2 regions of the Phytobacter sp. V69 genome follow, and region 1 is predicted to be linked to the other one. Evidence: predicted binding sites of a transcription regulator. Region 1 holds the regulator's gene; the other holds the start of a gene.

Evidence for each region. Region 1 encodes PhoB, which activates phosphate uptake and scavenging genes when phosphate is short. Its sites were predicted from a motif close to CTGTCATAAAACTGNCNNAT; they were not measured.
Region 2: a site for PhoB is predicted at 8,639-8,658, ahead of glpT (glycerol-3-phosphate transporter). Genes of this name have one in related genera too.

The regions. Positions count from the first base shown of each region.
Region 1 covers NZ_CBFFRL010000013.1:20,750-35,639, forward strand. Annotated here, with positions in the region: gene malZ (maltodextrin glucosidase) at 1-921, opposite strand, end outside; gene ACSZPU_RS03325 (2-hydroxyacid dehydrogenase) at 1,188-2,129, shown strand; gene ACSZPU_RS03330 (anion permease) at 2,217-3,617, shown strand; gene proY (proline-specific permease ProY) at 3,663-5,015, opposite strand; gene brnQ (branched-chain amino acid transporter carrier protein BrnQ) at 5,096-6,415, opposite strand; gene phoR (phosphate regulon sensor histidine kinase PhoR) at 6,824-8,119, opposite strand; gene phoB (phosphate response regulator transcription factor PhoB) at 8,141-8,830, opposite strand; partial or broken gene sbcD (exonuclease subunit SbcD) at 9,027-10,229, shown strand; partial or broken gene sbcC (exonuclease subunit SbcC) at 10,226-13,371, shown strand; gene mak (fructokinase) at 13,640-14,545, opposite strand; gene rdgC (recombination-associated protein RdgC) at 14,645-14,890, shown strand, end outside.
Region 2 covers NZ_CBFFRL010000008.1:32,578-47,467, reverse strand. Annotated here, with positions in the region: gene ACSZPU_RS02365 (nicotinamide mononucleotide deamidase-related protein YfaY) at 1-35, shown strand, start outside; gene ACSZPU_RS02360 (IclR family transcriptional regulator) at 242-1,024, shown strand; gene rhmD (L-rhamnonate dehydratase) at 1,038-2,243, shown strand; gene ACSZPU_RS02350 (MFS transporter) at 2,298-3,587, shown strand; gene yfaU (2-keto-3-deoxy-L-rhamnonate aldolase) at 3,603-4,409, shown strand; gene glpC (anaerobic glycerol-3-phosphate dehydrogenase subunit GlpC) at 4,448-5,638, opposite strand; gene glpB (glycerol-3-phosphate dehydrogenase subunit GlpB) at 5,635-6,891, opposite strand; gene glpA (anaerobic glycerol-3-phosphate dehydrogenase subunit A) at 6,881-8,503, opposite strand; gene glpT (glycerol-3-phosphate transporter) at 8,785-10,137, shown strand; gene yfaE (class I ribonucleotide reductase maintenance protein YfaE) at 10,172-10,426, opposite strand; gene nrdB (class Ia ribonucleoside-diphosphate reductase subunit beta) at 10,426-11,556, opposite strand; gene nrdA (class 1a ribonucleoside-diphosphate reductase subunit alpha) at 11,671-13,956, opposite strand; gene ubiG (bifunctional 2-polyprenyl-6-hydroxyphenol methylase/3-demethylubiquinol 3-O-methyltransferase UbiG) at 14,305-14,890, opposite strand, start outside.

The sequences.
Region 1 (14,890 bases):
CGTCTGTGCCTGATAATCCAGCTTTGGCAGGCTCGAATAACCCAGCCAGTCGCGGGCGCGGCCATCATCATCAAAGCTGTACCATCCACGCCAATGAGAAGATAGATTATGGCAAGCCCCTGTCGTCCCACGATTATGGCGATCGAACCAGGCATGCGAGTCACCGCTGTGATTAAAGACCCCGTCCAACACCAGGCGGATCCCCAAACGGTGGGTATTACGGCGCAGACGAAACAGCGCCTGGTCGCCGCCAAAACGCGCATCCACGTGACGGTAATCTTCCGTGTCGTATTTGTGCACGCTGGGAGCGACAAAGATCGGGTTGAGGTAGAGCGCGGTCACGCCCAGTTTGCGCAGGTAAGGCAGTTTTTCGCTGATCCCGTCCAGCGTGCCGCCGTAAAAGGTTGAACCGCCCGCCTCACCGCTTAAAGGTTCATCCCAGTCGCGCAGCACGATCTCCTGGCCGGCAGCGTGGTGATAATAGACGTCGTCTTGCTGATCGCCATGCTGTCCGCTACGGGCAAAACGATCCGGAAAGATCTGATAAAACACCTGCTCCGCCACCCACTGCGGCCCGTTGTCGGGATAATCCACGGCGAATTGTTCCAGCCGTGCCGGGGGAAAACGGCTAAATCCCTGCGGCGTAAACCAGAGCTGGCGATCGTCCCACAGCAGCTTAAAGCTATAGCGACGCCGCGGCTGTCCGCTTTGCAAAGAGATCGCTGCACGCCAGGCCGTCACGCCGGGTTTCGGTGCCAGACGAACCCGCCGCATCGGTATCGCGGTCTCTTCATTATCTATTTCGGCCCGTAACGTGACGCGAGACGGGGGCTTACTTCCGGTTAGCCAGAGTGTAATAACCAGTTGGTCTTTGTTCTGTTTTACAAACGGCGCGACAGGCAAATGCCAGGCTTGCAACATCGACTTTCCCCTTTGTCAAAAATGGCGTCACTCTTGCACAAATGTAGTCTCGCCAGCTCATCTTTTCTGCTTTTTTATGGGGTTGAGAGCCAGGGCGCAGAAAATTCACCCTCTGTATTTTTTCCCACAGCCAGATGTGATCTGGCGGGTTTTTCGCCGGGCATATGCGTGAGTTTTTTCGCGCCGGGTTCGTGCGATTGCCCGAAGTCTCCCCTCCCTCCGGTTTTTTATACTGTGTGAAACCATAGCGTGAGAAGGGATTAAGCATGAGCAGTAAACCTGAGATTCTCGTCATCACTGAGATTCCCCAGCCGATGATTGATGTACTTGAGCAGCATTTTGTCGTGCATAAATTCTGGTTACAGGACCCCGAGTCATTTCTGCGTGAGCATGCCCATTCCATCCGCGGTGCCTTGACCCGTGCGGCCAAAGGCATCAAAAAAGATCTGATTGAAAAATTGCCCGCGCTGGAAGTGATCAGCGGCTTCGGGGTGGGTGTCGATGCCACCGACCTTGATACCTGCCGTCAGCGCGGCATTAAAGTCAGCAATACCCCGCGTGTTCTAAACGAATGTGTTGCCGACACTGGTCTCGCGCTGATGCTGGCCGTTAGCCGTAAAATCTGTGCCGCCGACCGTTTTGCCCGCACGGGTGCATGGGAAAGCGCAGGGTTTGAAGGTGCCTGGAAAGTAACCGGCAAGCGTTGCGGTATCGTCGGGATGGGCAACATCGGCCACGAAGTGGCAAACCGCGCCGCCGCATTCAGAATGCCGATTCATTATTTCAGCCCCAATGAAGCGCAAAACGCCGAATGGACGCACCATGCCTCCCTCGTTGAGCTGGCAAAAGCGGTCGATTTTCTCGTGCTGACGCTGCCAGGCGGCGCAGAAACTCACCACATTATTAACCGTGAAGTGCTGGAAGCGCTGGGGCCGGACGGCATCCTGGTGAACATTGCACGCGGCACCGTCGTCGATACCGACGCGCTGATTGCGGTACTTAGGGAAGGCAAACTGCGCGGTGCAGGTCTGGACGTGTTCGAGAAAGAACCGCATATTCCGGCACCGTTAATGGAACTGCCCAATGTCGTACTGCTGCCGCACATCGCCAGCAACACCGCCGAAACCCGTCAGGCCATGGCTGACCTGACTATCGATAACCTTATTCAATACTTCGGTGAAGGAAAACTGATTACCCCGGTCGTGTAAGGCGTTTTCTGGTTCACTTTGCCGTACAGAAAAACAGGATTATTCCTTCCCGCCGGCAGCGGCGGGAGACTGCTACAGGGAATGCATATGAACCGTTACCTGAAAGTCCTCATCTGCGCGATAGTCGCGCTCGTCATCTGGTTTTTTCCCGTACCCGAAGGCTTAGCCCCGCTCACCTGGCATATTCTCGCGGTCTTTATCACTACCGTAGTGGCGTTTATCCTCCAGCCGCTTCCCGTAGGTGCCGTGGCGCTGATTGCCATCAGTTTTATTATGCTTTCCGGCATGATGACCACTGCCGAGGCCTTAAAAGGGTTCAGCAGCACCACCGTATGGCTGATTGTGGCGGCGTTTCTCTACGCCAAAGGGTTTATTAAAACCGGGCTCGGTCGGCGTATCGCCTATCTGCTGATTCGCGGTTTCGGCGGCAGCTCGTTGCGCCTGGGCTACACGCTGGCCCTGAGTGATATGATCATCGCCCCGGCGACGCCGTCGAATACGGCGCGGGCAGGCGGTATTTTGTTTCCCATCGTGCGCGGTGTTTCCAGCAGTTTTGGCTCGGAGCCTGACCAGAATCCCCGCAAAATTGGCGCGTTTCTGATGCAGACGGTGTTCCACTCCAACTGTCTGTCGTCGTCGATGTTCATGACCGCCAGCGCCCCCAACGCGCTGATTGTCTCCCTTGCCGCCAGCACCCTGTTCGTGGATATTTCCTGGGGGATGTGGACCCTGAGCGCACTGGTGCCGGGCATCGTCGCGTTTATCACCATTCCGCTGGTTATCTATAAGCTCTACCCGCCTGAAATTAAAAAGACCCCGCAGGCAAAAGCACTGGCCCAGGAAGATCTGACCAAAATGGGGCCGGTTACCCGCGATGAGAGGATGACGATCGGCATCTTTTTGCTCTCGCTGCTGGCGTGGAGCACGTCGAAATGGACCGGTCTTGATGCAACGGCAGTGGCCCTGTCTGGCGTCTGCCTGATGCTGATGACCAATGTCATCAACTGGCAGGACGTGCAGTCGGAAAAAGGGGCGTGGGACATTCTGGTGTGGCTGGGGGTAATGATCTGTCTGGCAGACAAGCTCAACCAGCTTGGCCTGTTCAAATGGTTTGCCGTCACCACCTCAGCACTGTTCACCGGGATCCCATGGGAAATCACCCTCACCGTGCTGCTGATTGTCTACTGCTATTCACACTACTTCTTTGCCGGCAGCACGCCGCACGTGGTGGCGATGTATGCCGCATTCGGTAGCGTCTCGGTTGCCACCGGGGCGCCGCCGATGATGGTGGCACTCTCTCTGGCTTTCGTGACCAACCTGATGAGCGGTATTTCTCACTACGGCAACGGCCCGGCGGTGATTTACTACGGCGCAGGTTACGTCGCGCAGCGCGACTGGTGGCGTCTGGGCTTTATCGTGATGTTGATAAATATCGTGATTTGGTTCGGGCTGGGTGCCGTGTGGTGGAAGATTTTGGGATTGTGGTAACACGTTGTTTGCCCGGTAGCCAGACGCTACCGGGCGCTATCACACTTACGCCTTCTGGCGCTTAAACATCCAGCCAATCAGCAGCAGAACAATCCACGCAAAGCCCATATACAGCGAAATGCGCGTGTCCGGGTGCCAGCCAATCAGTGCGATGATAAAGACTAGGAAAATCAGCCCGGTTACGGTGGTTGCGACGCCGCCCGGCACTTTGAATTTCAGCGCGCTCACTTCCTGCGGCGACAAACGGCGACGGAAGGCAATTTGTGACAGCAGGATCATGATCCACACCCACACGGTGGCAAACGTCGCCAGTGACGCAATCACCAGAAAGACGTTTTCCGGCATGATGTAATTGAGGTAAACCGCAAACAGCAGCGCAATCGTCATGACCATTACCGTGACCCACGGAATGCCGCGACGCGAGGTTTTGGCGAACACTTTTGGCGCACTGCCCTGCTCTGCCATCCCGTGCAGCATACGGCCTACACCAAACACATCGGAGTTAATCGCCGACAGCGAAGCCGTCAGTACGACGAAGTTAAGAATGCTGGCCGCGAAGGTAATCCCCAGATGCTGGAAGGTCAGCACAAACGGGCTACCGTCGGTCCCCACCTGGTTCCACGGGTAAATGGACATGATGACAAACAGCGTCCCCACGTAGAACACCAGAATGCGCATCGGCACGGAGTTGATGGCGCGCGGAATGGACTTCTCCGGGTCTTCAGCTTCCCCGGCAGTGATACCGATAATCTCGATACCGCCGTAGGCGAACATCACCATTTGCAGCGACATCACCATTCCTATCCAGCCGTTGCTAAAGAAGCCGCCGTTGGTCCACAGGTTACTGATGCCGGTGGGCTGACCGCCGTTGCCAATCCCCCAGATGATGATGCCGAAACCGGCAGCAATCATGATGATAATGGTGGCGACTTTGAAGAAGGAGAACCAGAACTCCAGCTCGCCGAAGACCTTCACGCTCATCAGGTTGATAGAGCAGATGATCAGCACCACGCTGAGCACCCAGATCCAATGCGGTACGGCAGGAAACCAGACGCCCATATAAATGCCAAAGGCCGTCACATCGGCAATCGCCACAATCAGAATTTCGAAACAATAGGTCCAGCCGGTGATGTAACCGGCCAGCGGCCCGAGGTTTTCCTGCGCGTAGCGGGAAAATGAGCTGGCAGACGGGTTATGCACGGACATCTCGCCGAGGGCGCGCATGATGATATACGCTGCCACGCCGCCGATAATGTAGGCCAGCAATACGCTTGGCCCCGCCATTTTGATGGCATCGGCCGAGCCGTAAAACAGCCCGGTGCCAATCGCCGACCCCAGGGCCATAAAGCGAATGTGCCGGGTACTAAGACCTCGCTTTAGCTTGTTTGTACTTTCCATGGTTTCCTGTTCCAGGATGCAAAAAAACAAAAAACCACGGGACCCTGTAAGTCCCGTGGTTGGTAAAACATGTTGCGCAATTAATGTGCGCTGGAAGTCACCTGACGCCCTACGGCACGATCCCAGCATACCGCCAGAACCACCATCACCAGCGTTGGCATCAACCAGGCCAGGCCCTGCTCTGCCAGCGGCAGACGTTGAGTCCAGGCCGGGAGCACATCGCTAAAGGCAGAGGCTTTCACACCGTCCAGTACGCCAAATGCCAGGCTGATGAACATCGCCGGTGCAATCACGCGGGTCGAATTATGCCACCAGGAGCGCGTGAAGCTTAGCACGACAAGTGCGATACACGGCGGATAAATCATTGTCAGCACCGGAATGGAGATTTGAATCAGGTGGCTCAACCCCAGATTCGACACCGCCATTGAGAAGATGCCAAGGATAAACACCAGCGCGCGATAAGAGAGCGGCAGATACTGTGAGAAGAACTCTGCGCAGGCACAGGTCAAGCCTACAGCCGTCACCAGACAGGCGATGAAAATCAACGCCGCCAGCAGGAAGCTACCGGCACCACCAAAGGTGTGAGCAACGTAAGCGTGCAGAATCGCAGCACCGTTGGCAGACTGATCCACCAGCGTCGAGCTATCAGACCCCAGACGGAACAGCGCCAGATAGAGCAGCGTCAGACCGACACCGGCCATCAGGCCAGCCCAGACGGTATAGCGAGTCAGCAGACGGGCTTCGGTTACGCCGCGTGAACGCGCCGCATTAACGATAACAATCCCGAACACCATCGCGCCCAGCGTATCCATCGTCAAATAGCCATTCACAAAGCCGTTCGAGAACGCGGCGTGCTGGTAGGCATCCATCGCATGACTGATCGGACCGGCCGGCCAGACAATCGCGGCAACGGACAGAATGATCAGCGCAATGATTTTCAGCGGCGCGAGGAAGTTGCCAACGGTATCCAGCAGCTTGCCCGGATAGAGCGACACCAGAATCACCAGCGAGAAGTAGATGATGCTGTAAATCAGCAGTGGCAGTGAGCCTTCGCCGGTCAGCGGGGCAATGCCCACTTCAAACGACACGGTCGCGGTACGCGGTGTGGCAAACAGCGGCCCCACGGCCAGATAGCAGACGGTCGCCAGCAGAACGCCGGCCACTTTACCGATTGGCGTACTGAGGCTATCTACCCCACCGCCCACTTTCGCCAGCGCGACAACCGTCAGAACCGGCAGGCCCACGGCGGTAATCAGAAAGCCAATTGAGGCAGTCCAGACGTGCTCGCCTGCCTGCAAACCAACCATCGGGGGGAAAATGATGTTTCCTGCGCCGACGAACAGCGCGAAAGTCATAAAGCCCAGAGCAACAATGTCTCGTGGTTTTAAATGATGGGTCATAAACGTTTACTGCCTGTGGATGTGATGGTGTAAGTGTTGAAATTTTCGCCTTATTTCAGCGGAACATTACGGCGGAAATAACCTTAAAACATAGTGGGAAATACTTTCCACCCTGCGTGACGGAGAATAGTTTTTCGATTTACCACGCAAATACAGTCGGTCTGACGACGTACGGGGCGCAATTTAAACGCTTATAACGTTTAAAGGCAATAAGGGATCGCAAAACCAGATGGTTATACCATTTCTAAAATAAATACCAGATGAACATACTGTATATAAGAAAAACGGATGGCTAATCATGCGAACAAAAAATCACCACAGCCATAATCTGCTTGAGGATTTGGGAAAAACGAAGAGTGAAATGCGAGTCTGTGACAGCAGTGGAAAGAAAAGCTGACACCAACGGTGTCAGCTTGCGTTCTTCACAACGAGACGTTCAGGCAGCGTAAAGCTAAAACGAGTGCCTTTGCCGGGAGTACTGTCGATTTCCAGCTTGCTTTCGTGATGGTTAACCGCATGCTTCACGATTGCCAGCCCCAGCCCACTGCCGCCAGTTTGCCGGGAACGGGCTTTATCAACACGGTAAAAACGCTCGGTCAGACGCGGGATATGTTCCGGCCCAATCCCCGGTCCGTTATCTTCGACGATGAACTGGGCACCAGGCGTTGCTCGCTGCCAGCGCACGGTGATATGGGTTCCCGCAGGCGTATGGTTCACGGCGTTATACACCAGGTTCGAAATCGCACTGCGTAACTGTTCCTCGTTACCCTGCACTTTCAGGCCGTTGTCGACCACGAATTCGAACTCATGCTTCTTTTGGCTTAACGTCTGCGCCTCACGCTCCACAACGCGCAGCATCATCGGCACGTCGATAATTTCATTGGGCGGTAACGTCGGTGCCGCTTCGATTTTGGACAATGTCAGCAGCTGTTTGACCAGACCTTCCATCCGCGATGTCTGCTCACGCATGGTGTGCAGCGCTTTTTCGCGCGGCGGCCCTTCCAGCGTCTGCTCCTGCATCATTTCCAGATAGCCCTGCAAGACCGTTAACGGCGTGCGCAGTTCGTGGCTGACATTGGCAAAAAAGTTACGTCGCGCCCCTTCAAGCTGGTGCATTTGCGTGACATCACGCGCCACCATCAGTAATTGCTGCTCGCTGTAGGGCATCACGCGGATCTCCAGATGGCGACCACTGTTAAGCACCAGATTAAGCGGGCGGGCAAAGTCTTTGGTTTTAAGATAGCGGGTAAATTCAGGATAACGCAGCAGGTTGAGGATGTTTTGTCCGTTGTCATCGGGCCAGCGCAGGTTCAGCAGTTGCTGCGCCAGGCCGTTACACCAGAAAATCGATCCGTTTTCGGTGGTCAGCACCACCGCATCGGGCAGCGACTCCGCACCGCTACGAAAGCGTTTGATCAAATTACCCAGTTCGCGACGGCGCTTTTTATTACGCATCTGCATCTGGTGCAGACCATAGAGCAACGGTTCCCAGCTTCCCGTGCCCGGTGGCGGCGTCATACTTTTATCGACCCACAACCACCAGGAAAGACGCATTAAGTTCCAGAAATGCCAGGTCAGTAACCCGGTCACTGCCACCAGTAAAAACCAGGGCAGATAACCGAAGAAAGCACCGAGTAGCGCAGCAGGTAGACAACAAAGGATGAGTTCGAGTACCAGCCTTTTCCATGACAGCCGTTCCAGCACGCGTCACACTCCTTTCAGATTTTAGAAACGGGTCGAGAAACGATAACCCGTGCCGCGAACGGTTTGTACCATACGATCGTGGCCGCTGTGTTCCAGCGCTTTACGCAGTCGGCGAATATGAACATCCACCGTGCGGTCTTCAACATAGACATTCGTTCCCCAGACATGGTTCAGCAGTTGTTCGCGGCTATACACACGTTCCGGGTGGGTCATAAAGAAATGTAGTAGCTTAAATTCGGTAGGCCCCATGTCCAGGGGATTTTCCCCGGTCATCACGCGGTGGGAGCTTGGGTCAAGGCCTAAGCCCTGCATTTCAATGACTTCTTCTACCGCCATCGGCGAGATACGGCGCATGACGGCTTTAATGCGCGCCACTAGTTCCTTCGGCGAAAACGGCTTGGTAATATAATCATCTGCGCCCGTCTCAAGCCCGCGCACACGGTCTTCTTCTTCACCGCGCGCCGTCAGCATCATCACCGGGATATCGCGGGTCATGGCCTCACGCTTGAGATGTTTGATGAACTGAATACCTGAGCCACCTGGCAGCATCCAGTCGAGCAAAATCAGGTCGGGCCAGGGTTCATTAAGTTGGTTCACCGCGCTGTCATAATCTTCCGCTTCGACAGGTTGAAAGCCGTTTTGCTCGAGTACGAAGCACACCATCTCACGGATTGGCGCTTCATCTTCTACGACCAGAATGCGTCTTGCCATAATTTGCCCTGTTTAATGTAAGTCATCAGCTAATTGCGGCGCCATTATGCGTCACTTTTGTGACAGATTTATGAAACAAATGACCAACAGATGACCCAAGCCTTTGTTTTATGACAGCGGAGAAACGCTTTCACACTCCGCTCATATGCCCTTGAATGTTATAATCCTGTTTACGCTTTTTTGCCACGGAACCGCCATGCGCATCATTCATACTTCGGACTGGCACCTGGGTCAGAACTTCTACAGTAAAAGCCGCGCCGCCGAACACGACGCCTTCCTTAACTGGCTACTGGCCACTGCCGAAACGCACCTGGTCGATGCCATTATTGTCGCTGGCGACATCTTCGATACCGGCTCGCCGCCTAGCTATGCCCGCGAACTCTACAACCGTTTCGTGGTGAATTTACAGCAGACGGGCTGCCACCTGGTGGTGCTGGCCGGTAACCATGATTCGGTCGCCACGCTAAACGAATCGAAATAGATCCTCGCCTGGCTGAAAACCACGGTTGTCGCCAGCGCAGGCAGCGAGCCGTTTTGCCTGCCGTTACGCGACGGTTCCCCCGGTGCCATTTTTTGCCCGGTACCCTTTTTGCGCCCGCGCGACATCATCACCAGCCAGACAGGGCTTTCCGGGCAGGAAAAACAGCAACATCTGCTGGAAGCCATCACCGATTACTATCAGCATCAGTACCAGGCCGCCTGCGACTTACGCGGCGACCGCGCGTTGCCGATTATTGCCAGCGGCCATCTGACCACCGTCGGGGCCAGTAAAAGTGACGCCGTACGTGACATCTATATCGGTACGCTGGATGCCTTCCCCGCACAGAATTTCCCGCCCGCCGATTACATCGCGCTGGGACATATTCATCGCCCGCAAAAGCCTGGCGGACAAGAACATATCCGCTACTGCGGCTCGCCAATCCCGCTGAGCTTTGATGAAACCGGTAACGGCAAATATGTCAATCTGGTGACATTCTCAGACGGGAAACTGGCGGATGTGACAGCGCTGGAAGTTCCTGTTACACAGCAACTGGCGGTCATAAAGGGCGATCTTGGGGCAATTAGTCAGCAACTTGAGCAGTGGCGGGACACCCCTGCCGACGCACCGGTGTGGCTGGATATCGAAGTCACAACCGAGGATTACCTGAGCGACATGCAGCGAAAAATTCAGGCCCTGACCACCGATCTGCCGGTCGAGGTGTTATTGGTTCGCCGCAGCCGCGAACAGCGGGAGCGCATCCTCGCCAGCGAACGCCGCGAGACCTTGAGCGAGCTGAAAGTGGAAGAGGTATTCGCTCGCCGTCTCGCCCAGGAGGAGCTCGACGAGGTGCAGATTGCCCGCCTGCAATCACTCTTTAGCGAAACGCTCCACTCGCTCAATCAGGAGCATGACGCATGAAAATCCTCAGCCTACGCCTGAAAAACCTCAATTCATTAAAGGGCGAGTGGAAGATTGATTTCACTGCGGAGCCGTTTGCCAGCAACGGTCTGTTTGCCATCACCGGGCCAACCGGGGCCGGGAAAACCACCCTGCTGGATGCCATCTGCCTGGCGCTGTATCACGAGACGCCGCGCCTGAATACCGTTTCGCAGTCGCAAAACGATCTGATGACCCGCGATACCGCCGACTGTCTGGCTGAGGTCGAATTTGAAGTTAAGGATGTCGCCTATCGTGCGTTCTGGAGCCAAAGCCGCGCGCGCAATCATCCGGACGGAAATTTGCAGGTTCCGCGCGTGGAGCTGGCCCGCTGCGAAGACGGCAAAATTCTCGCCGATAAAGTGAAAGACAAGCTGGAGCTGACCGCCGCCTTAACCGGGCTGGATTATGGCCGCTTCACCCGCTCGATGCTGCTCTCCCAGGGACAATTCGCCGCCTTTCTCAACGCCAAACCGAAAGAGCGTGCGGAGCTACTTGAGGAACTGACCGGCACCGAAATTTACGGGCAGATTTCCGCCGATGTGTTTGAAAAACTTAAGTCGCCAAAATCGAGCTGGAGAAACTCCAGGCCCAGGCCGAAGGCGTCGTGCTGCTTAACGATGAACAGCGGGAATCACTGAATGCAAGTGTGCAGGCACTCACTGACGAAGAACAGCGCCTGCTACACGGACAGCGCGACGTGCAGGCACAGCTGAACTGGCTAGTTCGCCGCGGTGAGCTGCAAACCGCCTGCGAGAGGGCACAAAAAGCCCAACAGCAGGCACAACAGGCACGCGTTACCGCCGAACCACAGTTGGCGAGGCTTGCACGGGTTCAGCCTGCATTGCAGTTGCGACCCGTCTGGGAGCGGTTGCAGGAACAACGAAAAGCACAGGACAGCAGCCGTCACCAGAATGAAGAAGTGAATACTCGCTTACAGGCGAGCCTGGCGCTGCGGGCACAGATTCGTGCCAACGCGGCCCGACAGCATCAGGAGTTAATGGTCTCGCAAAAAACGCTCGCCCAGTGGCTCGAAGACAACAACCGTTTTCAACGCTGGCAGAACGAGTTAACCGGCTGGCGGGCGATGCTGAATCAGCAGATAGATGACAAAAAGCCCTGGCTGGCGTTGCAATCGCGTATCGAACAAAACGAACTGAAATTACGCAGCCTGATGACCGTTTCGCTGGAGATGACAGCAGACGAGGTCAGCGCGGCGATGACGCTAAGTGCGCAGAATCGCCCGCTGCGTCAGCGGCTGACCGCCCTGCACGCGCGTTTTGCGCCGTTACAAAAACACCTCTCCCAGCGCCAGCAAAGCCTGACGGAACTCAAAGCCGAGCAGGAAAAACTGACGGCCGAGCTGGCGCGTAAGCGCGAGCTGTATAAAGAAAAAAACCAGCTGTTGACGGAAGTTCGCACCATCTGCGAGCTGGAAGATCGAATCCGCAGTCTGGAAACCGAGCGTGCACGTCTGCAACCGGGCCATCCTTGCCCGCTTTGCGGTTCAACAGAGCACCCTGCAATTGCCGAATATCAGGCCATCGTCCCCGGCGTGAATCATGCCCGCCGCGATGCGCTGGACCTTGAAGTACGCCAGGTAAAAGAAGACGGTGTGGCACTCGGTGAACGCCTGAAAGGGTTAAGCGAACGCATTGAAAAAGACGACCGGGAGGCGAAATCACTCCAGGAGCAGGAGCAAACGCTCACTCAGGAGTGGCAGGAATTGTGTGTGTCGCTGCACGTCACCCTGCAACCGCAGCACGATATATCCAGTTGGTTGAGCGCGCAGGATGCCTACGAGCATCAGCTCTATCAGTTAAGCCAGCGCCTGACATTGCAAAGCCAAATCAGTGAATTGTGCCAGCAGGTGCAGCAATACCAGCAGGCAGCCGAGGCGCGTCGCGCGAATCTGGCCACCATGCTCGAGCCGCTTGGGCTAACGCTGCCGCCGGAAGATGAAGAGACACAATGGCTGGCAGCCCGCTCGGCGGAGGCTGCGCTCTGGCAGGAAAAACAGACCGCATTTGGCGCGTTGCACGAGCAGATTGCGCGGCTGGATCCTCTTCTCGATACGCTGCCGGAAGAGGCCACGCCGGATGAGGTGAAAGCCGTTGCCTTAGATAACTGGCGACAGGTCCATAACGATTGCGTATCGCTGCACAGTCAGTGGCAAACCCTGCAACAACAGTTAGCACAAGAGACGCAGCGTCTGGCGGAGCTGGAGAAACAGTTCGCCGATACGCTGGCAAAAAGCGAGTTTGCCGATCGGCAGGCGTTTCTTGATGCGCTGTTGAGTGACGATGAGCGCGCGGGCCTGGAACAGCTCCGCCAGCGTCTCGAAAGTGACGAACAGCAGGCGAAGGCATTGGTCGCCAGCGCTGAACAGACGTTAGCTGCACATATCGCGCAACCTCCCACCGCGTTGAGCGACGATGCAGACACGGAGAAATCCCGTGAAGCGCTGGAATTGCTGGCACGCCAGTTGCGTGAAAACACCACCCGTCAGGGGGAATGCCGCCAGCAGCTCAGACAGGATGCGGACAACCGCCAGCGTCAACAGGCGCTGATGCTGGATATTGAACGCGCGGCCCTGCGTTGCGACGACTGGGGGCATCTCAACGCCCTGATTGGCTCAAAAGAAGGGGATAAATTCCGCAAATTCGCGCAGGGATTAACCCTCGAAAATCTGGTGTGGCTGGCCAACAATCAGTTAAACCGCCTGCACGGGCGCTATCTGCTGAAACGCAAAGTCAGCGAAGCGCTGGAACTGGAGGTGGTTGATACCTGGCAGGCCGATGCGATACGCGATACCCGCACGCTGTCCGGCGGAGAAAGCTTCCTGGTGAGCCTGGCGCTGGCGCTCGCATTGTCGGACCTGGTCAGCCATAAGACCCGCATCGATTCGCTGTTCCTCGATGAAGGTTTCGGCACGCTGGACAGCGAAACGCTGGATACCGCGCTGGATGCCCTCGATGCGCTGAACGCCAGCGGTAAAACCATCGGCGTGATCAGCCACGTTGAGGCAATGAAAGAGCGTATTCCGGTGCAGATTAAAGTGAGGAAAATTAACGGCCTGGGCTACAGCAAGCTCGATAGCACGTTCTCAGTGCCACACGCGTGACCCAGGGAAACCCGGATGCGGCGCGAACGCCTTGTCCGGGCTACCGCTCAACAACGTGCCACACATCGTAGCCCCGGTAAGCGCAACGTCACCGGGGGCTGTTCCCGGATGCGGCGCAAACGCCTTATCCGGGCTACCGATGGACAACGAGCCACATATCGTAGCCCGGTAAGCGCAGCGCCACCGGGGGCTGTTCCCGGATGCGACGCAAACGCCTTATCCAGGCTACCGCTCAACAACATGTCACACTTCGCGGGAACCGGTTAATTTACACCTGCGGCCACAGCCATGCCGCGCCGCGCACACCGCTGGAATCACCGTGCAGCGCTTTGCGGATAGGAGTTTCGCACTCGCCGCCGAAAACCCAGTTTTTCACCAGATTCGGGACGGTTTTATACAGGCGTTCGACGTTGCTCATCCCACCGCCGAGCACAATTACATCCGGGTCGAGGATATTCACCACATGGGCCAGCGACTTCGCCAGACGCAGCTCATAGCGGCTCAACGCCAGCTCGGCCAGCGGGTCCTGCTCTTCCACCAGACGAATGATTTCATTGCCCTTGAGCGCATGCCCGCTTAAGCGCTGGTAATCTGTGCCAAAGCCGGTACCGGAGATAAAGGTTTCGATACACCCTTGTTTACCGCAGTAGCACGGCACTTCCTCGCGATAGCGCAGCTCATCTTCATCCATCCACGGCAGCGGATTATGCCCCCACTCGCCTGCCGTCCCGTTGCCGCCGATATGCGAGCGGCCACCGAACGCCAGCCCCGCCCCGCAGCCCGTACCGATAATCACCGCAAACACGGTCTGCGCCCCCGCCGCCGCACCATCGACCGCTTCTGACACAGCCAGACAGTTCGCATCGTTCGCCAGACGAACTTCCCGATTCAGGCGCTGGCTTAAATCTTTATCGAATGGCTTGCCGTTGAGCCAGGTTGAGTTGGCATTTTTCACTACGCCCGTATAGGGGGAAATGGAGCCGGGGATCCCCATACCCACCGTCCCGGTTTGCCCGGTTTCTTTCTCGGTCAACGTGACCAGAGAAACCAGCAGGTCGAGGGTTTGCTGATAATCACGCGGCGTCGCCTGACGATGGCGAAACAGCTCGTCACCGCTATCGCTGAGCGCAATGATTTCCGTCTTTGTACCGCCTAAATCGATACCAATACGCACATAATGCTCCTCATAGTTGGACAACGCATTCACATGCAAGCGCGGCGACAATTAGTTATCATGCCCGCTGCAATTAACGACCAGACTGTGGAAAATATCATGCTGTGGTTCAAAAATTTAATGGTGTACCGTCTCACCCGCGATGTAGCGCTGCAGGCGGAAGAGATGGAAAAACAGCTTGCCCCACTATCGTTTACCCCATGCGGTAGTCAGGATATGGCGAAAACCGGGTGGGTTCCACCGATGGGTTCACACAGTGATGCGCTGACTCACACTGCAAACGGTCAGATCATTATCTGTGCGCGCAAAGAAGAGAAAATTCTGCCTTCACCGGTGATCAAACAG
Region 2 (14,890 bases), on a different contig from region 1:
GGATTAACGTCGTCGAATCGATATTTGTTGAATAATCCCTTCGCGCCGGAAGAAACACCTCTTCCGGCGCTTTTCCATTCCAGCCGGTTGTACTCCACTTAAAAAAATCTGCGTAGTGCTTCACATTTCTTGTTCATGATATGTCCAGCTTGTTGGAACGCCATTGCTTTATGACCGCTCTCACAAAACCAGGCCCTGGAAGTCGCAACACTTATTCCAGTATTCAGGACTGGAGTCCAATATGTTGGAATCAAGCAAAGTACCCGCCCTCAGTCGGGCAATTGAAATCCTTAATCTCATCGCATGCATTGGCCCTTGCAGCGCGGCGATAATCATTGAGGAGACCGGCATTCCCAAAAGCACCGCCTATTTAATTTTGGCTGAATTAAAGAAAGCGCGTTTTTTGCGTATTGATAGTAATGACAATTACTGCTTATGGACAAAACTCGTCGAACTGGCCGGCCAGGCTTTGGGAAGAATAGATCTTCGCGAAATTGCCCGTCCCCGGCTGACAGAACTCATGGATGAGACCGGGTTACTTTGCCATCTGGGAATTATTGATGACGCAAATGCCTACTACATCCTCAAAATAGAATCATCGTCCACTATCAGCGTGCGTTCTCATGAGGGGAAAAGCCTTTCCCTCTATCGCTCCGGTATCGGGAAGTGCCTGCTGGCCTGGCAGCCACCCGCTACGCGCGATGGCATCATCCGTCATCTGCACTGGGATAAAGCGACACCCTCGACCATCGCCAATGCTCAACAATTACATGATGAGCTGGTGTTGATTCGCGCCAGGGGCTGGAGCTACGACAATGGCGAGGATTACCCCGATGTCCGGTGTGTCGCTGCCCCGGTTTTTGATGCCCGCAATACGCTAACGGCAGCCATCTCAGTAGTGGGAACCCGCCTGCAAATAAATGAAGAAAACCGAGATTACCTCGCGGGTAGGGCGATTACCTGCGCAAAAGATATTTCCCGACTTTTAGGGTGGAAAAGCCCGTTTGACAAGCAAGCCTCATAAAAAGGAGAACATCATGACTTTACCGAAAATCAAACACGTCAGAGCATGGTTTACCGGCGGCGCAACGGCGGAAAAAGGCGCAGGCGGCGGTGATTATCACGATCAGGGCGCCAATCACTGGATTGACGACCATATCGCCACTCCCATGAGCAAATATAAAGCTTACGAACAATCCCGGCAGTCTTTCGGCATTAACGTGCTGGGAACCTTAATTGTCGAAATTGAAGCGGATAATGGCCAGACCGGTTTTGCTGTTTCAACGGCAGGAGAGATGGGCTGCTTTATTGTTGAAAAGCATTTAAACCGCTTTATTGAGGGCAAATGCGTCAGCGATATCAAGCTTATTCATGATCAAATGCTGAATTCCACGTTGTATTACGCCGGTTCGGGTGGCCTGGTCATGAACACCATTTCCTGCATAGACCTGGCGCTGTGGGATCTGTTCGGCAAGGTTGTCGGGTTGCCCGTTTATAAACTCCTTGGTGGGGCGGTGCGCGAAGAAATTCAATTTTATGCGACCGGCGCGCGCTCGGATCTGGCGAAAGAGATGGGATTTATTGGCGGTAAGATGCCCACTCACTGGGGGCCGCACGACGGCGATGCGGGAATTCGCAAAGACGCGGCAATGGTGGCTGAATACCGCGAAAAATGCGGTGATAATTTTTGGCTCATGCTGGATTGTTGGATGAGCCAGGATGTGAATTATGCGACAAAACTGGCCCATGCTTGCGCTCCGTACAATCTGAAATGGATCGAAGAATGCCTGCCACCACAGCAATATGAAGGCTATAGAGAGCTTAAACGCAACGCTCCGGCCGGAATGATGGTTACCAGCGGTGAGCATCACGGTACGCTGCAATCGTTTCGTACGCTGTCGGAGACCGGGATTGACATCATGCAGCCCGATGTCGGCTGGTGTGGCGGTTTAACGACCCTGGTTGAGATTGCCGCGATTGCGAAAGCACGCGGGCAACTTGTTGTGCCACATGGTTCGTCGGTTTATTCCCACCATGCGGTCATCACATTCACTAACACGCCGTTTAGTGAATTCTTAATGACCAGCCCGGATTGCTCTACGCTGCGTCCGCAATTTGACCCCATCCTGATTGACGAACCCGTGCCTGTGAATGGCCGCATCCATAAAAGTGTGCTGGATAAACCGGGCTTTGGCGTCGAACTCAATCGCAACTGCAATTTGAAGCGTCCGTATAACCATTAATTCCTCCGCGTCGCGCCGCAGCGATGCGGCGCAGCACTACTTGAGGTCATCACGATGAATACCAGCTTGTTGGATAGCGTGGTAAAGAAAAACCGCGCCCGTTTGATCCCTTTTATGCTGATGTTATACGTTCTGGCATTTCTGGATCGTTCAAATATTGGCTTTGCAAAAGAGACGTATCAAATTGACACCGGTCTTAGCAACGAAGCCTATGCGCTCGGTGCCGGCATCTTTTTCGTGGTTTATGCGTTCCTCGGCGTTCCGGCTAACCTACTGATGCGTAAGTTCGGCGCACGTTACTGGATCGGGGGCACGACCCTGTTATGGGGATTTTTATCCGCAGCGATGGCCTGGGCTGATACTGAGACGAAGTTTCTGGTGGTACGAACCCTTTTAGGGGCGGCAGAAGCGGGTTTCTTCCCGGGCATGATTTACCTTACCTCCCAGTGGTTCCCGCAGCGCAATCGCGCCAGCATCATGGGGCTTTTTTACATGGGTGCGCCATTAGCGCTGACGCTCGGTTCACCGCTATCCGGTGCTTTGCTCGAAATGCACGGTTTTATGGGGCATCCCGGGTGGTTCTGGATGTTCTTAATTGAAGGGTTACTTGCTGTTGGCGCAGGTGTCTTCACCTTCTTCTGGCTGGACAATACGCCAGCTCAGGCACGGTTCCTCACGTCACAAGAGAAGGCGGTCCTGCAGACTCAGCTTGCCAGCGAAGAGGAAAGTAAGGTGACCTCACGCCTGAGCGATGCGCTGCGCAATGGCCGGGTATGGCAACTGGCGTTTATTTATCTGACCATCCAGGTCGCGGTATATGGATTGATCTTTTTCCTGCCGACGCAGGTAGCCGCATTGCTCGGTACAAAAGTCGGTTTCACTGCATCGGTCGTCACGGCTATCCCCTGGGTTGCCGCCCTGTTTGGTACCTGGCTTATTCCTCGCTATTCCGACAAGACGGGAGAAAGACGCAACATCGCCGCCCTGACATTGCTGGCAGCGGGCATTGGCATTGGCGTGTCCGGGCTGGTTTCGCCGGTGCTGGCCATCCTTGCCTTGTGCGTTGCGGCAGTCGGTTTTATTGCCGTACAGCCGGTATTCTGGACGATGCCAACGCAGCTTCTGTCCGGAACGGCGCTGGCAGCAGGCATCGGCTTTGTGAATTTGTTTGGTGCGGTAGGAGGGTTCCTGGCACCCATCATTCGCGTCAAAGCCGAAACCATGTTTGCCAGCGATGCCGCCGGATTATTGACGCTTGCCGGCGTGGCGATTGCCGGGGCATTGATCATTTTTACATTGAATATCAAACGTCCTGTTTCACACTCGAACAGTGTTCATTCATGACAAAAAGGAAGTGAAATGACAACGGATCCGATTTTATCCAACCCGTTCAAAGCGGGCCTGCTAAACGGTCAAACGCAGATTGGTTTGTGGTTAAGTTCCACCACATCGTATATGGCGGAAATTGCAGCGACATCCGGGTATGACTGGTTATTGATTGATGGTGAACATGCGCCCAATACGATTCAGGATCTCTATCATCAGCTGCAAGCTATTGCGCCCTATACCAGCCAGGCGGTCATTCGGCCTGCCGAGGGGAGCCGCGTTCTCATTAAGCAAGTCCTCGATATTGGTGCCAGAACACTGTTGATTCCAATGGTGGAGAGCGCTGAGCAGGCGCAGGATATGGTCGCTGCGACCCGCTACCCTCCTGTTGGCGTGCGTGGCGTTGGAGCGAGTGTCGCACGTGCTGCCCGCTGGGGACGGGTTGATGATTATATGGCTCGCGCGAATGAAGAGCTGTGTTTGTTGATTCAGGTTGAGAGCAAAACGGCGCTGGATAACCTTGATGCTATTTTACGTGTCGATGGCATCGATGGCGTATTTATCGGTCCTGCTGACCTGTCCGCATCGCTGGGATACCCCGACAACAGTGGGCATCCACAGGTGCAGCACGCTATTGAGCAGGCCATTAAACAAATACGCCATGCCGGAAAAGCGGCGGGTTTTCTGGCTGTCGATCCGCTTATGGCAAAGCAAGTGCTGGAGTGGGGGGCGAACTTTGTGGCCGTCGGTGTGGATACCATGCTTTATACCGGCGCACTGGATCAACGTCTGGCGTTATTTAAAGCGGTCACGCCTTCGGTCATGAAGGGCAGTTATTAACTCTCGGCCCGCCGGAATGGTTCCGGCGGGCTAACCATTTAGCGCAGAGCCTGAGCCAGTAAGGTGATAGGGTGTTCGCAGCGCAGACTTGTGGACATTTCCACCTGCCACTTACAGGTTTCGCAATCCGTGACCACTAAATCCGCGCCGCTGGCTTCAATCTGGCGGAACAGCGGTTCGCCAATCGCCTGCGACGTGGGATAGTTTTCACGTTTAAAACCGTAGGTCCCGGCAATCCCACAGCAGCGCGAATCCAGCACGGTCAGCTCCAGTCCGGGAATGCGTCGCAGCAGATCCAGGGTGTAGTGCGTCCAGCCCATTTTCTCCATATGACATGGCGTGTGGTACACCACTTTTAATGGCAGTTCTTTGAGCTTAAGCGCGTTGCCTTCTTCCAGCTTGCGCCAAATCCAGCGCGTGGCCAGGTCGATATGAGGGCGTAAATGGTGGTTATCCACGTCCAGCAGATGCGGATACTCATCACGCAGCGTGAAGGTACAGGTGGAGGAGGTGGCAATCACCGGAATTCCGTCGCCGGTGATACTCTGTTGCAGCGCCTTAATATTAAATTCCGCCTGCTTTTTCGCTTTAGCAAAATAACCATTGGCGATCAGCGGCACCCCGCAGCATTTTTCCTGACGAAGCAATTGCACGCCGATCCCCATCGCGTTCAATACCTGCAACAGGTCTTTACCCAACTGCGGGTGGTTGTAATTCACATAGCAGCCGTGAAAAAACGCCACCTGCTGCTCAAACGCTTTTTGCTTCTCAGCCACGGAGCGGTACCAACGGCGGAAGGTGCCGTGGGAGTATTTCGGCAGCGTCCGGTGGTGATCGATTTTCAGCGCTTTATCGAGCAGCTGGCGCACGGGTTTGAGCGACGTGGCGGTGTTCACCAGCGGCGCGAACGGAGTGGACAACGACCCCATTAAATCCGTGTGGCTCAGAATGGCATTGCGCAGCGACGGTGGATTAACGGCATATTGCGAACGCGCGCGCTGAATGATATCGCCAATTTTTACCCCGGACGGGCAGGCGGTTTCACAGCGTTTGCAGTTGGTGCAGTATTTCAGCGCCTCGTCAAACAGCGCCGGGTCTTTAAGACGTAAGCGTTCACCGTCCGGTCCCGCCTGTTTCGGGCCGGGGTAGGCCGGGTTCACCGCGCTGACCGGGCAAACCGTGGTACATACGGTGCATTTGATACAGCTTTCAAACTGTGTGGTGGTCATTTTGCATCTCCCCGGGCACAAATTTGTTCTGCGGCATACAGTGCGGTAACCGCACAAACGCCACCTCCGCACCCCTGGGCGACAGCGTCAAAACCGCCCAGCACGGAGCCCGCGACATAGAGATTCTCCAGCGTCGTCCCCTGGCGCTTACCGCGCAGCGTTTCGTCGGTGATCACGCCAAATTGTTGCCATGGCTGGGCATCAAAGACATTGTCGCGATACCAGCTTTCCCGTCCGGGGCTTTGTAATACGTCGAGGTCAAAAATGGCCTCCCGCACCCGTGAGCGTTCGGCAATCAGACCGTTATTAAAAAAACTGCCGCTGGCGAGCACCACATCGCGTGGACGCAATGGAATATCTTCATGCTTGCGCGTCCACAACTGCGAGACACGCCCGTTTTCCACATCGGCGCGGATCACCTCATCGCCAGGCATCCAGGTGCCGCCGCTTTGGATAAAACGCTGCTGCAGGCGAGATTGCATACGCGTGCCGGGAACGGATGGGGGCAGGGTGGGCAGCAACCGCAGCGGGCAGGAAAGCTGCTGGTTGAGGCGCGTATAGACGGCGCTGTCCTGGAGGCCGAAGCAGGCCGGGAAGTAGAGTACGTCGTACTGACGGCTTAGCGGCAGCAAGGCGCGATAGAGCTCGTCAAAGTTCTGTGCACCATCCAGCACGCGGGCAATGTTGACGGCGCGAAATTCGCTCGGGTTGTCCCGTACGCGGTCCAGCACCGGCAGCGCTATCTCTTCTGCCGTCGCATTCATGCCGCGTTTGCGCAGCGACGCGGCGGCCAGCTGCGGCTGGAAATCCAGAAATCCGCAAATCCCGACCACGCCAATCGCGATGTTTTCCGTTGGTCTGAGCGGAATTTCATCGGGGCTAAGCCATGCCTGGCGAAACGTGCCGAGCGGCGTGACGCGCAGATGCGGCGTGTCGACTTCCCCTTTTAACGCCAGGCCGCAATCGGCCAGCATGGTTTGCGTCAGCTTCGCATAATGGCGCACCCGTTTGGCACCCATTAACGCATAGGGATGTTCAGGTTGCATGCGTTGCAGTGCTTCCACCCCGGCGGTGATGTCGCTGACCGGCTGCCCGTCCGGCAGGCGGGAGAGTAAATCCAGCGAGCCGGAGGAGAAATTGAGCGCGCTCTGACCGCGGCTGACAATAGCGCAGCGTTGGCCGCTTTCGCTCAGTCGAATACCGCAGAGCAATCCGGCGAGCCCGCCGCCGATAATCACGGTATCAAATTTCATCAGTTGGCTCCTTTTCCAGCCCGCACAGCCCTTGATAGACCCAACGCGTAAACTCGCTTTCACGCAGTGCGTCGCCCCAGGCGACGGGTTTGACGCCTTTCCAGCGCTCATTCAAAAATGCCGAAAGCTGGCTGATTGATTCGGTTTCGTTGGTCACCCGCATGCTATGCAGCAAACCTGCGGCGCGACAGGCGCACAGTTCCCCCTGGCAGGTTCCCATTCCCACGCGGGTGCGGCGACGCAGGTCCAGCAAGGAGTTGACGTTCAGGTTTTCAACGGCGTACTGGACTTCGCCTGCGGTGACGGCTTCGCATTCACACACCAGGCTGCGGTTGTGGCGGTTACTGCCAAGGGACGCGGGCGTGCGATCGCCATGGCGATAAATAGCCGAGCCGCGTAACGGCACCGGCAGTGAGATAATTTTTTGCAGCGCCTGCTCCGTTGGCTGCTGTGATCCCGGCAGTGGGGTGGTGGCCGTGGTGCAGGAGGCGCTGTTGCCAAGCTTGCGGCAGACGGCATCCGTGGCCCATTCCGCCATCAGGCGATAGGTCATCAGCTTGCCGCCGGTGATGGTAATAAAGCCTTCCATCCCATCGCGCTGGGCGTGATCGAGCAGCACAATGCCGCGACTCACGTTGCGCCCTGTCGGGTCATCGTCGCTGGCAACCAGTGGGCGTACGCCTGCATAGGCGCGCAGAATGCGGGTTTGCGCCATCACCGGGGCCAGCTTTTCCCCTTCCCGCAACAAAATATCTACCTCTTCGGGGGTAACGCGGGTGTTATCGATATCGTTGTAGTCGATATGTTTGGAGGTAGTACCAATCAGGGAAATGGTATCGCCTGGCACGAGGATGTCGGCATCCGCAGGCTTACGGCAGCGGTTAATCACATGCTGGTTGATGCGATGGTCGAGGATCAGCAAGGCCCCTTTTGCCGGGAACATACGAATACGTAAATCCGCATACTCGGCGATGCGCTGGCCCCAGATCCCGGCGGCGTTGACCACGACCGGCGCATGCAGGGCGTAGATTTCATGGGTTTGCGGATTCATCAGCTGTACGCCGGTAACCCTGTCGCCCTTGCGAACCAACCCACAGACCTCATGGCCTGTCAGGATAGTCGTGCCATGTTCACGCGCATCCAGCATGTTGCTGGCGGTCAGGCGGAAGGGATCTACGGTGCCGTCGGGCACGCGGACGGCACCAATTAATGCCGGGTTAACGCTGGATTCAATGCGCCGGGCTTCTTCTGGCGTAATGGCCTGAGCGTCAATGCCCGCGCGCTGGCAGGCAGCAATAAAGACCTGCTGATAAGCCATCTCGTCTTCCGGCAGGGTGATAAATAAGCCGTCTGTGGGTTCAATACAATGGCGGGCGATACGCTTGAGGATTTGGTTTTCCGCAATACATTCCCGGGCGGATTCGTTGTCGGTTACCGCGTAGCGTGCGCCGCTGTGCAATAAACCGTGGTTGCGCCCGGTGGCGCCGGTGGCTATATCATGGCGCTCAAGTAGCACCACACGCAGGCCGCGCAATGAGCAGTCGCGAGCAATGCCCGCACCGGTCGCGCCGCCGCCAATGATGATGACATCGTAGTCGTTTGAGTTGCCCATGCTCGCTTCCTTTTATAGTCAGCTGACTGTGTATGCGAGCATTTAGCCACAACCTTTGTACGGTTTGTTTGATATCGCGCATATTCGAGCAAAAAACGAAAATGAAAGGGCGCGTAAACGCGTGAAGTTGGATGTTTGTCATATTTCTGTAACATTAAATGCGACAATCTGCCAATTATCGTTAGAATTTGCGCGTTGTAATCGTTCAGAAATGCATCTGAATTTTCGTTTTCACTCATTGTCGTCAACTATAGCGATAAAACGCTGCCATGGAGGCAACTATGTTGAGCATTTTCCGGCCAGAATCCCACCGACAAAGACTTCCTGAGGATCGCATAGACCCGGTTTATCGTCGTCTGCGCTGGCAGATTTTTCTGGGTATTTTCTTTGGCTATGCGGCCTATTATCTGGTGCGCAAAAACTTCGCTCTGGCCATGCCTTACCTTGTCGAACAGGGCTTTTCTCGCGGTGATTTGGGGTTTGCGCTCTCGGGGATCTCCATTGCCTACGGCTTCTCTAAATTCATCATGGGGTCGGTATCGGATCGTTCAAATCCGCGTGTGTTTCTCCCTGCCGGATTGATTCTGGCGGCGGCGGTGATGTTATTTATGGGGTTTGTCCCATGGGCGACATCGAGCATTGCCGTCATGTTTGTGCTGCTGTTTTTGTGCGGCTGGTTTCAGGGTATGGGCTGGCCGCCGTGTGGGCGCACCATGGTACACTGGTGGTCGCAAAAAGAACGCGGCAGTATCGTGTCGGTCTGGAACTGCGCGCACAACGTGGGGGGCGGTATTCCACCGCTGCTGTTCCTTTTGGGAATGGCCTGGTTTAACGACTGGCGGGCGGCGCTGTATATGCCGGCGTTCGGCGCGATCATTGTGGCGTTGTTTGCCTTTGCCATGATGCGCGATACGCCGCAGTCCTGCGGGTTGCCGCCGATCGAAGAGTACAAAAACGACTATCCGGACGATTACAGCGAAAAGGCGGAGGAGGAGCTGACGGCGAAGCAAATCTTCATGCAGTATGTCTTCCCGAACCGTCTGTTGTGGTATATCGCCATTGCCAACGTGTTTGTTTACCTGCTGCGTTACGGCATTCTGGACTGGTCGCCAACCTATCTGAAAGAGGTGAAGCATTTTGCGCTGGATAAATCCTCCTGGGCCTACTTCCTGTACGAATATGCGGGGATCCCGGGTACGCTGATTTGCGGCTGGATGTCTGACAAGGTGTTCAAAGGCAACCGTGGCGCGACGGGTGTCTTCTTTATGACGCTGGTGACCATCGCTACGGTGATTTACTGGTTAAACCCGGCGGGCAATCCCAATGTCGACATGGTGTGCATGATCGTTATCGGTTTCCTGATTTACGGCCCGGTGATGCTCATTGGCCTGCATGCGCTTGAGCTCGCACCGAAAAAAGCAGCGGGGACGGCGGCGGGCTTTACTGGCTTGTTCGGCTATCTGGGGGGGTCGGTTGCTGCCAGTGCCATTGTCGGTTACACGGTCGATTTCTTCGGCTGGGACGGCGGTTTTATGGTGATGATCGGTGGCAGCGTTCTGGCGGTGCTATTGCTGATTGTGGTGATGATTGGCGAACGCAAACATCATGCAGAGATAGCGGCAAAACGGCAGTGATAAATAATAAAAAAGGCCGCGCTTGCGGCCTTTTTTACATCTCAATCTCAATATCGCCTTTTGCTTTGCAGCAGCAGGGCAATATTTCGTCTGGCTGGATGAACGCCAGCGGCTCGGTCAGCCAGTCTACCTGGCCGGAAACCAGACGACAGCGGCAGGAACCGCAGTAACCTTCGCGGCACTGGTATTCCACCGTCACACGGTGTGATTCCAGCGCCACCAGCAGAGAAGGGTGTTCTTCCTGGCACAAGACTTCTGTGCCCGTCAGACGCAGGGTTACGCGCGTCATCAGAGCTGGAAGTTGCTCAGGTCGTCGGTATCGACTTCGGCGTCGATCTGACCCACCAGATAAGAGCTGACTTCCACTTCCTGCGGCGCCACCTGCACGTTATCGGACACCAGCCAGGTGTTGATCCACGGAATCGGGTTGGAGCGAGTCTGGAACGGCAGGTCCAGGCCGACTGCCTGCATGCGGATATTGGTGATGTACTCAATATACTGCCACAGGATGTCTTTATTCAGGCCAATCATGGAGCCGTCGCGGAACAGATATTCTGCCCACTCTTTTTCCTGTACGGCCGCCTGGACGAACAGGTCATAGCACTCTTGTTTGCACTCTTCGGCAATCTCCGCCATTTCCGGGTCATCAACGCCGCTGCGCAGCAAGTTCAGCATGTGCTGTGTGCCGGTCAGGTGCAGCGCTTCGTCGCGGGCAATCAGACGGATGATTTTGGCGTTGCCTTCCATCAGTTCGCGTTCGGCGAAGGCGAAGGAGCAGGCGAAGCTGACATAGAAGCGGATGGCTTCCAGCGCGTTAACGCTCATCAGGCACAGGTACAGTTTCTTTTTCAGCTCGCGCAGGTTCACGGTCACGGTTTTGCCGTTGACGGTGTGGGTACCCTCGCCCAGTAGATGCCAGTAACTGGTCAGCTCAATCAGCTCATCGTAATAGGCAGAGATGCCTTCGGCGCGTTTCTGGATCTGCTCGTTGGTGACGATGTCGTCAAACACAATCGCAGGATCGTTAACGATATTACGGATGATGTGGGTGTAAGAACGCGAGTGGATCGTTTCGGAGAACGCCCAGGTTTCAACCCAGGTTTCCAGTTCCGGGATAGAAATCAGCGGCAGCAGGGCCACGTTCGGGCTACGACCCTGAATGGAGTCCAGCAGCGTCTGGTATTTCAGGTTGCTGATGAAAATGTGTTTTTCGTGTTCCGGCAGCGCCTGGTAGTCAATACGATCGCGGGAAACGTCGACTTCTTCCGGACGCCAGAAAAAGGAGAGTTGCTTTTCAATCAGCTTTTCAAAGATGTCATATTTTTGCTGATCGTAGCGCGCCACGTTCACCGGCTGACCGAAGAACATCGGTTCCAGCAGCTGGTTATTTTTCGTCTGTGAAAATGTGGTATAGGCCATTCGATGTGAGTCCTGTTGTCTGTTTTCCCCTCACCCTAACCCTCTCCCCAAAGGGGCGAGGGAACGGTTTGCTCCCTCTCCCTTTGATGGAGAGGGCCGGGGTGAGGGTAAATATCAAATCTTACATGCGCCGCTTTCGCAGCCATCATCCTGAATGGACGGCACCAGATCATCCTGCGCATCTTCCGCACCGTCACGGGTGTTTTGATAGTACAGGGTCTTCACGCCAAATTTATAGGCGGTGAGCAAGTCTTTCAGCAATTGCTGCATCGGTACTTTACCTGACGGGAAACGCGTCGGGTCGTAGTTGGTGTTCGCAGAGATCGACTGGTCGATGAATTTCTGCATGATACCTACCAGTTGCAGGTAGCCATCGTTGTTCGGCATTTCCCACAGCAGCTCATAGTTGTTTTTCAGCAGCTCATAATCTGGCACCACCTGGCGCAGAATACCGTCTTTCGACGCTTTGATGCTCACGTGGCCGCGCGGCGGCTCAATGCCGTTGGTGGCGTTGGAGATCTGCGAAGAGGTCTCTGACGGCATCAGCGCAGACAGCGTGGAGTTACGCAGACCGTGAGTTTTCACGGATTCGCGCAATGCTTCCCAGTCATAATGCAGCGGCTCGCTGGTGATACCGTCCAGGTCTTTCTTGTAGGTATCGATCGGCAGGATGCCCTGCGAATAGGTGGTTTCGTTAAACCACGGGCACGCGCCTTGCTCTTTCGCCAGATCGTTAGAAGCTTTCAACAGGTAGTACTGAATGGCTTCGAAAGTCTGGTGTGTCAGGTTGTTGGCGCTGCCATCGGAATAGCGTTTGCCGTTTTTCGCCAGCCAGTAGGCGAAATTAATCACGCCAATACCCAGCGTACGACGGCCCATGGCGCCGCGTTTTGCTGCCGGAATCGGGTAATCCTGATAATCCAGCAGGGCATCCAGCGCACGTACTGCCAGCACCGCCAGCTCTTCCAGCTCATCCAGGTTCTTAATGGCACCCAGGTTAAAGGCAGACAGCGTACACAGCGCGATTTCGCCGCTTTCGTCGTTAACATCTTCCAGTGGTTTGGTCGGCAGAGCGATTTCCAGACACAGGTTGGACTGGCGCACTGGTGCAACCACCGGGTCAAACGGGCTGTGGGTGTTGCAGTGGTCGACGTTCTGGATGTAGATACGGCCGGTAGAGGCGCGTTCCTGCATCATCAGGGAGAACAGCTCAACCGCTTTCACGCGCTGCTTACGGATGCTGCCGTCGTTTTCATATTGGGTGTACAGACGTTCGAACTCATCCTGGTCGACGAAGAACGCGTCGTACAGGCCTGGGACGTCAGACGGGCTGAACAGGGTGATGTCGCCGCCTTTCAGCAGACGGGTGTACATCAGTTTGTTGATCTGTACGCCGTAGTCCATGTGGCGAACGCGGTTGCCTTCTACGCCACGGTTGTTTTTCAGAACCAGCAGGCTTTCCACTTCCAGGTGCCACATCGGGTAGAACAGGGTTGCTGCACCGCCACGTACGCCGCCCTGCGAGCAGGATTTCACCGCCGTCTGGAAGTGTTTGTAGAACGGAATACAGCCGGTGTGGAAGGCTTCGCCGCCGCGAATCGGGCTACCCAGCGCACGAATGCGACCGGCGTTAATACCGATACCGGCACGCTGGGAAACGTATTTCACAATCGCGCTGGAGGTGGCGTTGATGGAATCCAGGCTGTCGCCGCACTCGATCAGGACGCAGGAGCTGAACTGACGGGTCGGGGTACGCACACCGGACATGATCGGCGTCGGCAGAGAAATTTTGAACGTCGAGACTGCATCATAGAAGCGCTTCACGTAGCTCAGACGGGTGTCGCGCGGGTAGCCGGAGAACAGGCAGGCTGCTACCAGAATATACAGGAACTGGGCGCTCTCGTAGATTTCACCGGTCACACGGTTCTGTACCAGGTATTTGCCTTCGAGCTGCTTAACCGCCGCGTAGGAGAAGTTCATGTCGCGCCAGTGGTCGATAAACTCGTCCATCTGCTTGAACTCTTCTTCCGTGTAGTCTTCCAGCAGATGCGTGTCGTATTTGCCCAGTTCAACCATTTTCACCACGTGATCGTACAGTGCTGGCGGCTCGAACTGGCCGTAGGCTTTTTTACGCAGGTGGAAAATGGCCAGGCGCGCGGCGAGGTACTGGTAGTCCGGTGCATCACGGGAGATCAGATCCGCAGCGGCTTTGATAATGGTCTCGTGAATATCGGACGTTTTGATGCCGTCGTAGAACTGGATGTGGGAGCGTAGTTCTACCTGGGAGATGGATACATTACTCAGCCCCTCTGCCGCCCAATCCAGCACCCGATGAATTTTGTCGAGATTGATGCGTTCAGTACCACCATCACGCTTTGTCACCAGCAGACTCTGATTCATGTGAAATTTACCTGTCCGTGAATAAAAAAATATCCCCCCAATTATCCACAGAACCGCGTTGTGACTAAGTCTGTGGATAAATACTATATATTGGGGGTTTTAGATAAGAGAAATGCTATATGGTGAGTATTCTAGTAAGGATTCTTTTGAGTACAAGGGTTGATTTTGACGTTAAATTGAGGTTGCAAAAGAGTAATAAACGCTAACTCCTCGCCACATAAGGCCTGGCGGGAATGTCAATATTTCGCAAAAAAAAATGAAAATTTGATCGAACGCTGATTTCTTCATCGGGAAGGGAAGATCGCGCAACATAATGTCGCGCAATCTTTATAAGAATAGTGAATGACGTCAGACGTTTTTTGCCGTTGTGTGTAACATATAATTCACATCTACACCGGGGGCGAGCTTAAAGGAATTGAGCAGCGGGTTATAATGCAGACCCGTAATGTGGCGCTCCTTCAGACCTGTTTGCGCTACCCAGGTAAGCAGTTCGGCCGGTTTGATAAATTTCTTCACGTCGTGCGTACCCTTCGGCACCATTTTGAGCACATATTCTGCACCCACCACCGCCATCAGCCAGGCTTTGCCGTTACGGTTAATGGTTGAGAAGAAGACGTGACCGCCGGGTTTAACCAGCCGTGCGCAGGCTTTGACCACCGATTGCGGGTTCGGCACGTGCTCCAGCATCTCCATGCAGGTGACCACATCATATTGCTGCGGGTGTTTGTCAGCGTGGTCTTCGACGGTTTCCTGCACGTAGTTGACCTGAATGCCAGACTCCAGAGAGTGCAGTTTGGCGACCTGCAGCGGTTCGAAGCCCATATCCAGCCCGGTGACCGTTGCCCCTTCGCGCGCCATGCTTTCTGCCAGAATCCCGCCGCCGCAGCCCACGTCCAGCACCTGCTTGCCAAACAGACCATCAGCATGTTCCGCG